Regions from separate parts of the Veillonella magna genome, predicted to be linked through region 2. Evidence: riboswitches for the same ligand, from Rfam matches in the RefSeq annotation. Region 2 holds a riboswitch; each other region holds the start of a gene.

Region 1 (4,303 bases), on a different contig from region 2:
CTATGAAAAACAACTACTTCGTCACCGAAAGCTTCTACAAAACGAGTAACAATTTGATCCGTCAGCATGATTTCCGGCACTAAAATAACGGCTATACGATTTTCCGCCACACAGGCTGCCGCTGCCTTTATATATACCTGTGTCTTACCGCTGCCTGTTACCCCGTGAAGCAAAAATGGACTAAATCTCCGATGAATAATCGCATCATGAATCGGCGCATATACCTTTACTTGTGCATTTGTTAACGGTATATCCGGTATTTCTCGAGCATCGTAATCCGTATGCGTGTGTCGGTATTTTTCTTCACGACGTACCCCACTAAGCTCCGATACTTGTTTAATGATAGCTAATGAGAATCCTTGCTCTTTAAGCATATCATAGGAAGCTCCGCCAACGGACAACAAATATGCCACTGCTTCACGTTGTCTCTTTTTTCGAGCCGGTATAGATTCCACGGTAAGAAATGACTCGGGATATAACCAAGCGACCTTAGGCCGCTCATAGCTTTTTAATTCTTTTTTATCAATGGTAAATAAGCGAAGTGCATCAGGATAGGAGCAAAGATAATGATGGCTGAGCCTTTTTGCGGTAGCCAGCATCTCCGGTGTAAACCAAGGTGTTTTATCGAGTACGGAGAGAATAGGCTTAACCGTAAAATTAAGAGCCACTGTTTCCGGCGCATAACCAACAATAATCCCCTCTTCTTTACCGCGCCCCAATGGTATGGCAACGCGCGTCCCAACGGGTATCACGCCAAGTGCATCCGGCACTTCATAAGTAAAGGGCTTGTTCAACTGTTTAGCCGGTCTATTGACAATAACTTCTGCTAATCGCACCGTAGCACCTCCTTAGTCACTTCTTTTGATTATACCATTTCCGTTAGTAATTGAAAAATGGATGCCTCACCATTCTCTATATTACAAGAAGGTAAAAGCATCCATTATTACATCTTCACTTAAGGTTTATGAATCAATCCTCAAGCTATCCAATTAAAGTCCTGCTTCCTGACGAAGGATATCCGCTTTGTCAGTTTCTTCCCAAGGAAGATCGATATCGGTACGACCGAAGTGACCGTATGCCGCCGTCTGACGATAAATCGGGCGAAGCAAGTTGAGCATTTCGATAATCCCTGCCGGGCGAAGGTCAAAATGTTTACGCACCAATTCTCCAATGCGTTCTTCGGAAATTTTACCGGTACCAAACGTTTCTACCATGATGGAAACCGGCTGTGCTACACCAATAGCATAGGCAATCTGAATTTCACATTTATCTGCCAAACCGGCAGCAACGATATTCTTTGCCACATAACGAGCCGCATAAGCAGCACTACGGTCAACCTTTGTAGGATCCTTACCGGAGAAAGCACCGCCACCGTGACGAGCCATACCACCATAGGTATCAACAATAATCTTACGACCTGTTAATCCTGCATCCCCCTGCGGTCCGCCAATAACAAAACGTCCCGTTGGGTTAATAAAGAATTTCGTATTTTCATCAACAAAGCCTTCCGGCAATACCGGGGCAATTACATACTTCTTCAAATCTGCTTCAATCTGTTCACGCGTTACTTCCGGACCATGCTGCGTAGAAATTACGATTGTTTCAATGCGCTTCGGTACACCGTCAACATATTCAACAGTTACCTGCGTTTTACCATCCGGACGAAGATAATTAAGAGTTCCATCTTTGCGCACCTTCGTCAACTGACGAGATAAACGATGAGCCAACGCAATCGGCATCGGCATGAATTCTTCGGTTTCATTAGTTGCATAACCGAACATCATACCTTGGTCGCCGGCACCAATTTTATCAAACTTATCCTGACCGCCTTGGCGGGTTTCCAAAGCTTCATCAACACCCATGGCAATATCGGCGGATTGTTCGTCAATAGCTACATTAACGCCGCAAGTATCGCAGTCAAATCCAAATTTAGCGCGAGTATATCCAATTTCACGGATTGTTTCACGAACAATATGATTAATGTCCACATAGCAATTTGTAGAAATTTCACCTACTACATGTACCTGTCCGGTTGTTACCAACGTTTCGCAAGCAACATGCGCAGTCGGATCTTTAGCTAAAATAGCATCCAATACCGCATCGGAAATCTGGTCAGCGATTTTATCAGGATGACCTTCCGTAACGGATTCGGACGTGAAAAATACGTGTTTTTCAGCCATTCATCTTACCTCCAATAAAAAAATTCCTCATCAATAAGATGAGGAACCTAAACCCCATCTTTCGGCTGTTACCGTCGGAATTAGCACCTTTTCTTCACAGAATGGTTGCTGTAGCTTCATTGGGCCTTTCCCTCCACTACTCTTGATGAGTCATATCATTTCTAATTTAACTGTAGTAACTTTTGTTACCTCGCATATTATACTACAAAAGTATGATTCTGCCAAGGCCACAATGTAATATATCTTTTTACTATAATTCAGCTACGGCTGCAATAATTCGCTTTGCCACATCTTGCTTACTCATAAGTGGCAGATTAGTAATCTGCTCACCAGGATAAATAAATGTAACTTCATTAGTATCCACATTAAAGCCAGCATTTTCCTTACTTACATCATTGGCTACAAGCATATCTAAGTTTTTATTACGCACTTTTGCACGGCCGTATTCGATAACGTCATTAGTTTCTGCTGCAAAACCAATAAGCTTTTGATGCGTTTTCTTCTCTCCCAGCCCCTTTAAGATATCCGGATTTTTTACCAAATCCAAAGACATATGCTCCATCTTTTTTATCTTTTGCTCTGCTGCCTCAGCCACGCGGAAATCCGCCACTGCGGCTGCCATAATAACCGCATCACACTCTTCATATACTGCTTCTACCTGTTGCTGCATATCACACGCCGACTGAACAGGCACAAACTGCACACCATACGGAACCTCAAGATGAGTCGGCGCCGATACCAAGATTGTACGCGCACCGGCTAACGCAGCCTGTTCGGCAATAGCATATCCCATTTTTCCGCTGGATTTATTACTAATGAATCGTACCGGATCAATAGCTTCCTGTGTGCCACCGGCTGTTACAACCACAGTTTTTCCTTTTAACAAATCTGTTTTCATAAGATGAAATTGTAACCATTTCACAATATCCACCGGTTCCGGTAATCGACCAATACCACTGGTTCCGCAAGCCAACGATCCGCTGGCAGCTTCTAATATATGGTACCCCAATTGACGCAATGTGTTCATATTGCGTTGCGTAATTGGATTCAAATACATATTTGTATTCATAGCCGGACAAAGAAAGACCGGTGCCTGTGTAGCCATAATTTGCGTAGTTAACATATCGTCCGCAATACCGGAGGCGATTTTACCGATTACATTAGCTGTTGCCGGAGCCACCACATAAGCATCTGCCCATGTAGCCAACGCAATGTGTTCGACATTCCAATCATGAACATCTTCAAACATCTTTACAGCTACCGGATGCCCACTAATCTCGCCGAAGGTCATAGGAGAAACAAATTTAGTAGCATTTTCCGTCATCACTACCTTTACTTCCGCCCCTAACTTACGCAAACGACTTACCACTTCCACAGCTTTATAGGCTGCAATTCCTCCCGATACCCCTACAATAATATGCTTGTTCTTCATCGCCTCTGCTCCTATAGAAAATACCGGTATGATACCGGTATTTATAACGTTCTTATTTAATGCCATCCTTAATGCGGGCAAACCCGATTTTATTTTCTGCGATTTCATGTAACGCTACAGAAACCGGTTTATCGGAATCTACATCATTCACCAGAGCCGGATCGCCATCGGTTAATTCCCGTGCGCGTTTAGCGGCCAATGTAACTAACGTATATTTACTATCCACATGTTTTTCCAAATCTTTTAATAGCGGTTTTACCATCATAACTGCAACACCTCTTCCATAAATTACCTACACGGTTAGTCATTCGTATAATTTTTGTAAATATCCTGAATCTTTTCTTTATTGCGTTTTATCTTACACGTTTCTGCGCGTAAAATAGAGGCCACTTTTTCCACAGCATCCTCTAATACATCATTTACTACAATATAGTCGTAACGATGCGCTAACGCTAATTCAGAACTAGCCTTTGACAATCGCTTGTTAATCACATCCGTCGCATCGGTGCCACGATCGCGCAACCGATTCGACAAAATATCCAAGGAAGGCGGAACAATATAGATAAACACAGCATCGCTGAAACGATCTTTTACCTGCATTGCACCTTGGATATCAATCTCTAGGATAACACTTTTACCTTCCTCGAGCAACTTCATAACATGACTCTTCGGTGTCCCATAGTAGTTATCA
Region 2 (4,303 bases):
AGTTAACCGTCGCAAAAAAGAAAATGGATAATTACCTTGATGCCATTGCCTCCGGAGTAAGCGCCGAAGGATTGAAAGATCGCATTGCGGCAGTAGACAAGGAAATTAGTGGTATAGAAAGCCGGCTATCTGAGTTACAACTAACCAGTAGAGGATTCAATGTAACGAAAGAACACATCATGTTCTTCCTAGAAAAAATAATAGCAGGCGACCTCAGAACCGAGAGCGCCCGCCGCAAAATCATTGATGCCTTTATCCGGGAAATTGTTATTTACGATGATAAAATCGAAATCTCCTATAATTACAAAAGCGAACTCCCTACACTCCCCAACGTAGAGGAAGTAGAAAGTTCGCGAATAAGCAGTGTGGTGGACCACCAGGGGTTCGAACCCTGGACACCCTGATTAAGAGTCAGGTGCTCTGCCAGCTGAGCTAGTGGTCCTCATGACATCGACTATTATATACGGAAATGCCCTGTCTTGTAAAGACCTAATTTAAACTTTTTCAAATTCTCTTTAATAGTACCGCTTTTTTCGCTTCAAACTCCTCTTCGGTTAGAATATGAAGATCATAGAGCTCCTTTAATTTTTTTAACTCTTCATATACGTCTTCCCCATCAGCCACTGATGCAGCAGACGTTAATGACGCTGAGTGTACCGTTGCCGATTCGCCTTGCTGCCCATCTATCTCAGTTGCTGCATTTGCTTTTGGTGCGATTTCTTCTGCACTGGGCAACCGTGCGTCTATCCAAGTTTTCGCATTGTCACAAACACCGCGACGCAACACATCCGTTGTAAACAAAGTCCCCTCATTCCCTTGTATGAGAAGCACTCCGTGCGTATTACTTACTGCCTTATATTCTACCGTTCGTACATCTCGATTTTGAAACGAACCGCGCATACCATACCGCCCTTGATATTCAATAGTGCCGGTAGAGGGCGTAAAAATTAATGTTATCCCGTCAATGCGACTTCCCGGTGAATATGTTTCTGCATTAGCTGCCTTTGATGATTTAAAAAAGTCAAAGAATCCCATACATACCTCCTAGCCTATATCCGCATATGCATTGCTTCCGCAAACTACGTCTATCTTACCGCTTCCAACGGCTCATCGTTTTCCCGATTTTAATTGCTTTACAACGACTTTCCCTCTTGTTACTTTTCTTAATTATATCATATTCTTTTTTAGATGTTGTAACTCTCTCTCATTTGCCTCTTTACAAACCTTAACTTTCACGATATACTACTGTCCATAGGAGAACAACATATTTTTTATCGAGAGCGATGGAGGGACTGGCCCTATGAAATCCGGCAACCATTCGATGGTGCTAATTCCTGCGGTGTAGACCGAGAGATAAACTTGTACATACAACGATGACTCGGCACACGCAGTCATCGCTTTTTTTATGAGAAAGAAGGAGGATTCCCATGAAAAAATTATTTGCTTTAGCCGCCACGGTTGTACTTGGTGGGGCCCTATTATTATCCGGTTGTGGCAGCGACAAAACCGCATCAGCCGGTGGCGATCAGAAACAAGTAACCTTAACTATCGGAGCATCTCCGGTGCCCCATGCTGAAATTTTAGAGCAAGTAAAACCAATTCTTGCTAAAGAAGGCATCAACTTAAAAGTAATTGAATTTACTGATTATGTAAAACCGAATATGGCTCTTAACGATAAAGAGCTGGATGCCAACTTCTTCCAGCATGTACCGTACATGGAAAAATTTGCCAAAGAACACAATGAAAACTTAGCATCTGCCGGTTCCGTTCATGTCGAACCGATGGGCGTATACTCGTCTAAGATCAAAGATTTGAAAGAGTTGCCGGACGGTGCTAAAGTAGCCATTCCTAATGATCCTACTAACGGTGGTCGCGCACTTCTTCTCTTGCAAAAAGCCGGCCTCATTTCCTTAAAGGATCCCAAAAATATTACGGCTACTAAAGAAGATGTAGTAGACAACAAGAAAAATCTTCAGTTTGTAGAATTAGAAGCTGCACAATTGCCGCGTAGTCTTGATGATGTAACGGTTGCTGTTATCAACACCAACTTTGCATTGGAAGCCAACCTTAATCCGTTGAAAGATGCACTTGCCTTGGAAGATAAAGATTCCCCGTACGCTAATATCGTAGCTGTACGCAGCGGTGACCAAGATCGTCCGGAAATTAAAAAATTAATGGCTGCACTCCAGTCTCCGGAAGTAAAGAAATTCATCGAAGACAAATACAAAGGTGCTATTTTACCGGCCTTCTAAGGTCTTACCGGTAAATTCACACGTAAAATAAAAAGAAGCTGTAATGAAACGAGTGAAACATCTCATTTCGTTACAGCTTCTTCTTTTTATTGCTTATTCTGTTTTATATCCTTTGCCGTAAATGAAAGGGGCAACAACTCTTCCGCCGTGTATGTTGCTACACGTCCCTCCATATTTGCTAAGATAATATACGGAATTGCAAATTCACTGATTACCTGTCGACAAGCTCCGCACGGTGCACACACATCCGGCGTATCCGCAATAACCGCCAATGCCTTGAAACGTGTATGCCCATCGGCTACAGACTTGTAGATAGCTGTCCGTTCCGCACAATTTGTAAGACCAAACGATGCATTTTCAATATTACAGCCGCCATAAATCGCACCCGATTCCGTCAACACCGCCGCACCTACGGGAAAGTGTGAATACGGTACATATGCTTGTTCGCGTGACATTCTTGCCTGCCGCAGCAATTCATCGCTATCTATCTCTTTTGATAACCCGTCAGCTACTTGTCCTTCCCTTATATCTTGCCCTCGATCAAATCGTTCAACGCCATCTTTCGTAACACGTGCCAAAATCAATGGCGCCCGTTGTACAGGTGTATCGCCGATAGTTACCGCCGCCGCGTACCGCTTGCACGCATCCACTAATCCTTCCTTAGAATCCGAAGTCAGCTTCGCCAGCGCTTCACCGGCCTGAACAGCATCGCCTATCTTTTTCAAGACATATATGCCCGCCCGATAGTTAATGGTATCTCCCTTGTTAAGTCGACCGGCACCAAGATGAACAGCGGAAAGACCGATTGCTTCCGCATCCATGTGTGTCACATACCCATTGCTAGATGCGTACACATATGCTTCATGCGCAGTTGTTACCGCTTCCTTTGTTTCGACGGCGAACACATCGCCCCCTTGCGCTTCTATCATGGCCGCCAATTTTTCTAACCCGCTACCATCGCTCAGTGCATTTTTCACCTTAACTTGACACTCTTCATAGCTTCCTTTGCCGCATAGATAGAGCATATTCGCTGCGATCAGCAATGCTTCTTCCGTTAAATCGGCCGGTCCCTTACCTCGCAATGTGGCAATGACCTCGCGCATTTCATTTGCGTTACCTACCGCCTGTCCCAACGGGCAATCCATATCTGTCAATAACGCTACGGTACGACGTCCGTTAGCTTCACCAATATGTACCATTAAACGTGCCAAAGCCAAGCCATCATCAACGGTTTTCATAAATGCGCCGCTTCCGACCTTAACATCCAACAGAATGGCATCACTACCGGAAGCCAGCTTTTTACTCATCACCGAGGATGCAATGAGAGGCATACTGTCTACCGTTCCGATAACATCACGCAACGCATATAATTTTTTATCCGCCGGTGCCAGCGTATCGGATTGACCCACAATACTAACACCTATGGTATTTACAATACGAAAGAATTCATCTTGCGCCAACGCAATGCGTACGTGAGGAATAGATTCCATCTTATCAATGGTGCCTCCTGTATGCCCAAGACCGCGACCGGACATTTTAGCCACCTTGCCACCGCAGGCTGCCACCAACGGGCCAACAATAAAAGTCGTCTTATCACCGACACCGCCGGTGCTATGTTTATCGACTTTAATACCATCAATCGCCGACAAATCAACCATCGTTCCCGACTCGGCCATAGCCTTGGTAAGAGCCGCCGTTTCTTCATCTGTCATTCCCTGAAAGTAGATAGCCATCAGCATAGCGCTCATCTGATATTCCTCAATTTCGCCGGCTACGTATGCGTGTATCATGTAGCAAATTTCCTCTGCTGACAACGCCTCCCCGTCACGTTTTTTTATCAGTAAATCATACATATGCATTATTATCACCTCTACTAACCACAGGTACGTACTATGCCTGTCTTAAAAGAAAGACATCTGCTCGCCCACATCCTTGGCCTGCTGTTGTGCTCGTTTTTCTTCCGTCACAAAGCTTTCACGCTCCAACTTAATAGCATGCAACAATGCTTCCATAGAATCTACGCCTCGCTCCTTGGCCGCTGCAACGGCTAC
Region 3 (4,303 bases), on a different contig from region 2:
CATCTACTGTCGCTTCCAGCACTACCAGCAATACTATTTCATTAACTACAGAAACCACATCTGCTACAGAGAGTCAAACCACTAATTATACGTACGAAGAAGCCATACATACATTTCATATGATTCCGGCAACACCACTTCCGCCCGTTTCCGAGAGTATACCCGAAGTCAATGAAATCATAGGCAGTGTCATAGATCACAACAATCCTAATGTGTTGTTATTAGACTCCTATGAATCATCCCAGCCCGACAGTTTATCTGCCAATGATATTGTCGCACAATTTAGACTACTTGATAAATCTCTGGTTTCTTCGTTCACCATTAAAAACCAAAAGCCTAACCTTATATATTGTGCCACATTATCTGTAACAGCTATACAATATAAAAATGGTGAAAGATTTCTATCTCCTTCACCATTTTTCTTCCGTTATATTTCCAATAAAGATTATTTTGAATATCTAACGCACGATGATATTGTCACTGCAAGCCCGACAGATCCCATCGCCCTGAACCAAATGACCTGGAGAAAAGCGCCGGTAGGCACTCGCATCGATCAAGCTTTGCGCCTTCTTTTTTCGTTGCGCAAAGATTCCCAACCAAGCCAACCACAGAATTAGTTTTCCTTTACAAAAATCCCCATCGCCGTTGGTATTCTACATTCAATGAAAACTCCGTATCCGTGAACCCTTGTTGTCGTAAACGATCTTTCACATCTTCTCCTTCACCATCATAGATAACAGCATGCCAAGAGCTTTCCGCATCAGCTATAACAAACCGATGTTGCTTGGCAAAGTGACGCAGGCGTTCCCGCACAACCGAAGAAGCGGTAGCTGCCGGTGTTAATGTAATTTTTATAGCAATCAATGAAGTCATATGCGCACCTCCTCATAGTAACCAATACATTCATAGTTCACACGTACGCAGTATCGCAATATATTACAGCTGTAGCCAAAAATTCTGAAAAACTTGTGTCGATAACAGATAGCCTAACGGTACATTGATGGCCACACCGATAGCAAATGCAAACAAGGGTTTATATCCTATCTTCGTTAAGTCGCGAAGACGTGTAGTAAGGCCAATGCTTAAGAACGTTAAAACAAAGAACCAGCCACGTAATTCCTTGAGCGCTGCCAATACGGTTTTACTGTAAGCTGTCCCCGTACTGCTATCAAGTCCGGTTAGTACCAATGAGGTAACAATGGATGCCACAAAAAAGCCAATAATAAATTTGGGAAAGCGTCGCCAAATTTCTTTTTTGTCGATGTGTTCACTGTCTTTTACTTGCTTACGTTCCCACAATGTTACGGAAAGAATGGCCACCAAGAAGGCCCATACGCCGACAAACATATCGCGGCCCACCACCTTCATCAAGGTAAATGCCCGCACCGCAGCTTCATGACCGATTGTCTCAGCCGCTGCAAAGCCGGCAGCATCAGCAAATTCCGACGTACCGATCCAAGCACCGGCTACACCGGGATGAAGCCCCAATGCTTTTGCTGCTGCCGGAAGAGCAAAGATCATAACGACGGCCCATACAATAACTAAGGAAATTGCTACCGATACATGTTCCTGTCGGGCGCGGCATGCACCGCCGATAGCAATGGAGCCGGATACGCCGCATATAGATCCGCCGGCACCAAGGCACGCTGCAAACCGTTTATCCAAGCCAAACAGCTTCGTTGCTGCTAAATAAATACTTCCAAAGGTAACAACCGAAACAATAAGTGCTTGTCCCATAGCGGCCGGACCGGCTTGCAATATAATTGTAAAGGGCAAGGTCGCACCCATGAGTACAATGCCGGTTTTTACATAATACTCGGTGCGCAGTGCATCGCTGAGCCATGCCGGTAATCGCACCAGATTACTGAGAATAAGTCCGACCACAAGTGCTAATAAAGGTCCTTCCAGTTGTGCGGCCTTTATCCAAGTATGAGATGCCAATACCGTAACGACGACCGCCAGTACATATAATGCCGTAAAGCTGCCGATAAAACGCCGGCTGCCAAAGCCAAGATAGTACGCCCCCACCGTAATTACGGCAGCCAATACTATATATAACCGCAGAATGGATGCCCAACCATTTTGTATAATTTGCCCCAGCTGTTCCCAGCTTTGCCATGGCGTTACCTTAAAACGAATCCAGGACGTTATATCTCCCAGTCCGCCGTAAAACAAAAGTGTTAATAGGGCAATGAACCCCAAGCCAATAACAATGGCCCAACTGTCTTCCTTTTTGTGCCAACGATATTTTCTTTCCATATGCAAACCTCTCTTTTTTCTCAATACTACCTTTATGCGGAGTACTACGCGATGACCGGTACGGTCTTTTGGCGGTCCCTCCCCCAAGGGACCATCCCATGTATTACGGTACATTTTTGCTAAGAATATACATAAAGAAAACACCCGCCTTCCTCAGACGGGTGTCTCTCACCTCACTCATCTTTCAGAAAACTCTGCCGGATGTAGCACCGCTTCAATGAATATACTCATCGCCGGTTGCTGTAGCTTCTACGGGCCGTTCCCTCCACTACTCTTGATGAAATCCTATGCAATTTTAATTCCTATAATACATGTAAGAATTCTTGTGCTCTATCTTACACCGAGTCATTACGATTGTCAACTTCTTTTTTCATTTCTTTCCGACATACACGCTAGGCTGACCATCCACATCGGCGCAGCTTGTACGACACTGTTCGGTATTGCTGCAAATCCAACGTTTACGCGTTCCTTCTCCGGCAGCCACAAAATATCCTGTCTTACACCGCGGACATACATAGCCCTTCGCCTTGGCATCGACCAGCTGTGCATCATTCGGTTGCCAATCAAATGTGGTGTTCGCTCCTCCCGTACCGTCATTGTCGCGAGGCATTCCGTCATCACCGACACCTGCCGTATACCGACATTTTGGAAAATCACTGCACCCAAAGAAGGTGCCGAACTTACCTTGTCGCCGTACTAAATGACCTGTACCGCAGCGTGGACAGGGGATATCCGAATGGGGCTGTTCCTCACGATGACTGCCCTGTCTGTCAGTAGTCATCGTATTTCTTTCAATCGTGCGGGTGGTAGTTTCCATGGGCACCCCATAGCCGCCGGGCATAGTCGATCCTGCTACATTGATTCCCTCATTTGCTTTGTTGATAAGCCTCGTTAAAAATTGCACTTGATCGCGCAAAAACGCATCTAATGTCCCCTTGCCATCACTCATATCTGCCAAACGTTCTTCCCATATCGCGGTTTCATCGGGGTACAACATTTCATCCGGTAATGCATCTACCAACATATAGCCCAGCTCTGTCGGCTGCAATACTTTTTTCTTGCCGCTTTCCCGCATGAACTTACGGCTGATAAGCTCACCGATAATAGTGGCCCTCGTTGCTTCCGTACCAATGCCGGATACCGCTTTAAGCTGCTTTTTCAGTTCGTCGTTGCGCACATATTTGTGAATTTCCTTCATCGCTTGTAGCAAAGTGGACGATGTAAAACGTGTAGGCGGTTTCGTCTGTTTCTTATCGATAGCCGTGTTCTCTACCGTTACCGTATCGCCTTTTTTCACACGCGGCAGTTCATGACTTTCACCGTGACCTTCATGAGTATCATCGTCATCACTACGACCGTCACCGGTATCTTGATCGCCGGCAGTCTCTTTTTCTCCCGACTTGGCGGTCTTCTTTGTCGTACGCTGAAAGAGTGCCTTCCATCCCATGTCGAGCACCACATGACCGGACGCCACAAATTCTTCGCCCACTTGCGTAACAGTTATTTTAGTTTGCTCGTATATGTGATCACCGTAGAACTGCGCAATATACGAACGGGCAATGAGGAAATAAATGTTTCGTTCCATCGCCGTCAAACTATCCTTATTTGCTTTTACCGTTGTCGGAATAATCGCATGATGGGCGGTAATTTTTTTATCATTCCATGCCCGCGTCTTAATGGATGGATTGGCTCCCTGCACCCATGCACTGAGCATAGCATCACCGTAAGCGGCCAAATGATGTAAAATAGCCGTGCGGTCTCCATACTGATTTTCCGGTAAATAATCACAATCCGAACGAGGATAGGTAGTGAGTTTCTTTTCGTATAGCTTTTGCGCCGTGTCGAGTACCTGCTGCGGATCATAGCCGTATGCTTTACCGGCTGCCACCTGCAAGGCCGATAACGACAAAGGCAGACGAGGGGCTTCCTTCTTTTTGCTGCGACTGCAGCTACTGATAACACCTGTCGTATCCGCTGCCACCCGTTTGGCTAGTTCCAACGCCACCTCTTGTTTGATGACATGACCATCCGCATCAATGCCGAC
Region 4 (4,303 bases), on a different contig from region 2:
CCGGCATGACGCCGAAAAAATATCCACGCAAGCCAAAGGAGATAAAAGAAAGACCTTTGCGGTAAGCTGTGAAAAAGGAGAAGGTATGAAAGCGGTTGTATTATCCAGTGGAGGCGTTGATTCTACGACCTGTATATCGGTTGCTATCGATAAATGGGGACGGGAAAACGTATCCACGGTATCTGTATATTATGGGCAAAAGCACGATAAGGAGCTGCGGTGTGCAAAGCGCATCGCAGCTTATTATGATGTGCCTCATTATGAATTGGATTTAGCGGCAGTGTTGCAATATTCCAATTGTTCACTGTTGCAATCGTCTACGGACGAAATTGTACATAAAAGCTATGCGCAGCAGATTGAAGAAAACGGTGAAGGCATGGTATCTACCTATGTGCCGTTTCGCAATGGGCTGATGCTCAGTGCGGTAGCCAGTTTGGCCATGAGTATTTACGAAAATGAAGACGTGGCGATTTATTTGGGCGCTCATGCCGATGATGCGGCGGGGAATGCCTACGCCGATTGTAGCGAAGCATTTATTGCGGCTATGACAAAGGCAATCTCGCTGGGTACGTATGACAAGGTGCATGTGGAAGCTCCCTTTGCATCTATGAATAAGGCACAGCTGGTAGGTGTTGGCCTAACACTTCACACGCCCTACGAATTGACGTGGAGCTGTTACGAAGGCGGCGACGAGCCTTGCGGTACGTGCGGTACGTGCATTGATAGAGCAGCGGCTTTTGTGGCTAACGGCGTAGCAGACCCGGCATTGGTAAAAAAATAAATGGCATTGTACCATACATGGTACGGCAACGAATGTTAGGTAGTTTTCATACGTGTATTGATGCGTATGCGGTTTGAATACAGAGAGGGTGGGGAATGGTATTGTAGGAGAAAGGGGTGTGGACTATGTATTATTATGTACAAGGTTTTTTATTAGGCTTAGCATCGATGGCGCCAATCGGCATGCAAAATATTTTTTTGATTAACACAGCGTTAACGCAGCGTATATATCGTATTGTACAAATAGTACTTATTGTTACCGCCTTTGATCTTTCCTTATCACTGTCGGCGTTTTTTGGTATCGGTTGGTTATTAGACGCGGTTCCGTGGGCAAAGCTGATTCTTTTATTGGGCGGAGGTGCGCTGGTCGTTGTTATGGGCGTGGCTTTACTCCGTGCGCGAGGACAATTGGAAGGCGCCGATGTAGATATTCCTTTAACAAAAGTAATCGCTATGGCGGGTCTTGTTACCTGGTGCAATCCGCAGGCTATCTTGGATACAAGTATGATGCTCGGAGCGGTGCGCGCCTCCATAGGGCCGGCGGAAGCTGATTATTTTGTAGGCGGTTTTGCTACGGCCACCATCGTATGGTTTGTAGGATTAGCCTCTATTGTGCGCAGTGTTGCATCGTATATTAACAGCACGGTATTGACCTGTGTCAATCGGTTATGCGGCACTTTTATTGTCGTGTACGGGGCCTATTTATTGTGGAAAGGAATCGAGCTGCTTTAACAGGATATGTAGTCGGTTACTACAACTATGTACTGACAAATACGTACTGAGAGTACGCCGTTAATTTATAAAGGGGCGGTGTCGCAACGTACTTTCGAGTTAGCCGTAGAATACCATCGGGTGATAGGATAGTAGTAGGTGATTGAATGTAGCATATAATGACAAAGGAGGCAACGCGCTATGCAGATACTTTTTTTAGGTGATAGCTTGACCAGAGGCTACGATGTGCCGTACGGGCAAGGTTGGGTAGAATTGCTAGAGAAAAAATTATATCCGCACACCTGTTATAATGCCGGCGTGGATGGTGCCAGCCTACAGGCGATTACACTTTTGTGGGAGCGATATCGCACGCAGTCTTCTTTTGGAGCGGTATGGGTAATGGGTGGAACCAATGACATTTTACAAGGACGAACCGCTGATGATTGTTTGCGAAAACTAAAATCATTGATTGAGATGATACAAACTGATACGAAGAAGCGGATACCGATTATTGTTGGCTTGCCCTTACCGATAGAAGGGGGACTCGATGAGGAAGAGAAAGTTATGGATGACTATGCGACTAAACTGGAAGCATATTGTCGAGAGCAAGATCTTCCGTATGTTGATTTTTATGGACCACTCAAAGAAGCACTCCGGCAAGGCAAAGGAATTTTTGCCGGTGATGTACATCCTAATGCGCGAGGCTATGCAATGATGTATGAGATAGCTCGCCCCGTCATGGAGTTTGTGTTGGCACATAATAAAAGGCATTTAGCGACTACGTAATAGAGAATACATTTGATAAGGGTGCGATGGCATTCATAAAGTTCGAAAGATGACTGATTAAATCGAAAAATTTAAATATTTTTTTGCATTTGGGTATTGAAATCCTTCGATATGGGTGTTATAATGTAACCACAACAGGGAAGTGAGAATGAGTTACAAACTTAAATCTCAACATCTTGTTACTCTTTATCCCGGAGTGATGGAGATGGCTACCTGTTAAAACCTCTAAATACCTATACCTAATCGTGAGTACAATTGTTGTACGAACACGCGGAGCCGCATCCTCCCTAAGTGCGGCTCCGTTTTTTTTGAAATAAATTTCTTGACATTCTTCATCATTCAAGGTATCCTTATTGCTAACGATATACATCGACTGTAAATTTCATATGACCTTATCAAGAGAGACCGAGGGAATTGGCCCAATGACGTCCGGCAACCGGCAAGGCACGGTGCTACATCCAACAGTCTTACTGACAGATAAGGAATCAGCCCCTATCTGTGTGGATAGGGGCTTTTATTTTGTCAACAATAGGTAGTTAAGCGTAGTGACGGTTAATGGCAATGTGTATGTGTTGGCAGAGTAACTGTGATAGGTATGATTGAAGTAAATGGTATTCGGTGTAATCGCAATAAGAATTTGGTAAAGAAGAGAGATTGGGAATAGAGGAGTAGGTATGGCAATTTTTAATGGACGCTTACCGGTGATAGAAGAAAAAGAAGTACGACGGTATGCCGGCTTACAACGAGCTGAGGATTTTCCCGAACAGTATGTGAAGGAGGCTTGTTTGGAAGTACAGCTGGAGGCAGTACCGCGCGGGATATATCGTGAGTATGCATATGATGCGGCTACCGGTACGATTCAATCGGATCCGCCGCTCGTGGTTGAAGGTAGCAGTATTCGTAAGCATTTGGCTTCGTCAGTGCGAGTCGCCGTGATGGGGGTGACCATTGGAGACGGTGTGGAGCGGCGCAGTGCAGCACTATTTAAAGAAGGTAATTATACGGTAGGTCTTTTGGTTGATGCGGCAGCAACGACTGCCGTAGAGCAGGTGGCAGATCAAATTAATGATTTGATTGTAAAAGCGGCGGCTGCCGGTGGCTATACGACAACATGGCGGTTTAGCCCCGGATATGGAAATTGGCCACTGGATGTACAACCGGCGTTAGCTGCGATTATCGGAGCGGAAGAAATAGGTCTTACCGTTACCGATACGTGCATGTTGTTTCCCCGTAAATCAGTGACAGCTATCATTGGTTATATGCCTGGCGGTGCTACATTACAAACAAAGCGAGGATGCACTTCATGTGGTCAACGGGACTGTCCGTCGCGGAAGAAACCGTAATGAAATATATTGAAATAGTGTATATGGTGCAGTATTGATGAGGACTTGATGATAGGCGCGTGCATTGTTTTGGTAACGCGGTGTAGGTATAGTGTGAATAACCGGTAATAAGAAAGTATTCACATGTGAATATAGAAAAGAGGTAAGCAATGTTTATTTTTGACGGTGCTATGGGTACCATGTTACAACAGGCAGGACTGAAAGAGGGGGCCTGTCCGGAATTAATGAGTGTGGATAGACCGGAAATTGTAGAAGCTATCCACAGTGAATATTTGGCAAGCGGCAGTGATATTGTGACGACAAATACGTTCGGTGCTTGTCGATTAAAGCTGGCCGATTATGGTTTGGCACATCGAGTTAAGGAAATTAATCATGCTGCCGTGGCAGCAGCAAAGCGGGCCATCGCTAATATAAAGCCGACGGCGCAGGTAGCCGGTTCTATGGGACCGACAGGAACGTTTATTGCTCCGTTAGGGCAAATGACATTTGATGATATTTATGAAACCTACCGTGAACAGGCGGATGCTTTAATTGAAGCCGGTGTGGATTATATTCTTATAGAAACTATTATAGATATTCAAGAAATGCGCGCCGCCTTATTAGCAGCGCGTGATGCGAGAGAGGCAGCAGGTGCTGATGACAGGGTAAAAATTATTTGCCAATTCTCCTTTAGTGAAGACGGG

The links. Region 2 has a riboswitch for S-adenosylmethionine ahead of Q5873_RS08125 (MetQ/NlpA family ABC transporter substrate-binding protein). Riboswitches for the same ligand answer to the same signal wherever they lie in the genome.
Region 1: it holds a riboswitch for S-adenosylmethionine, as region 2 does, so the genes downstream of both, metK (methionine adenosyltransferase) here and Q5873_RS08125 (MetQ/NlpA family ABC transporter substrate-binding protein) in region 2, are expected to answer to the same signal.
Region 3: it holds a riboswitch for S-adenosylmethionine, as region 2 does, so the genes downstream of both, Q5873_RS00870 (YeiH family protein) here and Q5873_RS08125 (MetQ/NlpA family ABC transporter substrate-binding protein) in region 2, are expected to answer to the same signal.
Region 4: it holds a riboswitch for S-adenosylmethionine, as region 2 does, so the genes downstream of both, Q5873_RS04335 (methionine synthase) here and Q5873_RS08125 (MetQ/NlpA family ABC transporter substrate-binding protein) in region 2, are expected to answer to the same signal.

The regions. Positions count from the first base shown of each region.
Region 1 covers NZ_CAUGKU010000004.1:89,406-93,708, reverse strand. Annotated here, with positions in the region: gene priA (replication restart helicase PriA) at 1-836, opposite strand, end outside; gene metK (methionine adenosyltransferase) at 990-2,180, opposite strand; SAM riboswitch class I at 2,232-2,332, opposite strand; gene coaBC (bifunctional phosphopantothenoylcysteine decarboxylase/phosphopantothenate--cysteine ligase CoaBC) at 2,431-3,612, opposite strand; gene rpoZ (DNA-directed RNA polymerase subunit omega) at 3,665-3,877, opposite strand; gene gmk (guanylate kinase) at 3,913-4,303, opposite strand, start outside.
Region 2 covers NZ_CAUGKU010000013.1:35,663-39,965, forward strand. Annotated here, with positions in the region: gene Q5873_RS09695 (recombinase family protein) at 1-404, shown strand, start outside; tRNA gene Q5873_RS08115 (tRNA-Lys) at 367-442, opposite strand; gene Q5873_RS08120 (SHOCT domain-containing protein) at 505-1,035, opposite strand; SAM riboswitch class I at 1,269-1,360, shown strand; gene Q5873_RS08125 (MetQ/NlpA family ABC transporter substrate-binding protein) at 1,428-2,252, shown strand; gene Q5873_RS08130 (cytidine deaminase) at 2,339-2,740, opposite strand; partial or broken gene Q5873_RS08135 (thymidine phosphorylase) at 2,828-4,111, opposite strand; gene Q5873_RS08140 (3'-5' exonuclease) at 4,154-4,303, opposite strand, start outside.
Region 3 covers NZ_CAUGKU010000001.1:196,645-200,947, forward strand. Annotated here, with positions in the region: gene Q5873_RS00860 (hypothetical protein) at 1-617, shown strand, start outside; gene Q5873_RS00865 (hypothetical protein) at 625-873, opposite strand; gene Q5873_RS00870 (YeiH family protein) at 937-2,259, opposite strand; SAM riboswitch class I at 2,434-2,543, opposite strand; gene Q5873_RS00875 (DNA topoisomerase 3) at 2,630-4,303, opposite strand, start outside.
Region 4 covers NZ_CAUGKU010000005.1:104,918-109,220, reverse strand. Annotated here, with positions in the region: gene rsmG (16S rRNA (guanine(527)-N(7))-methyltransferase RsmG) at 1-65, shown strand, start outside; gene queC (7-cyano-7-deazaguanine synthase QueC) at 86-781, shown strand; gene Q5873_RS04345 (LysE/ArgO family amino acid transporter) at 907-1,512, shown strand; gene Q5873_RS04340 (SGNH/GDSL hydrolase family protein) at 1,693-2,277, shown strand; SAM riboswitch class I at 2,667-2,761, shown strand; gene Q5873_RS04335 (methionine synthase) at 2,952-3,620, shown strand; gene Q5873_RS04330 (homocysteine S-methyltransferase family protein) at 3,770-4,303, shown strand, end outside.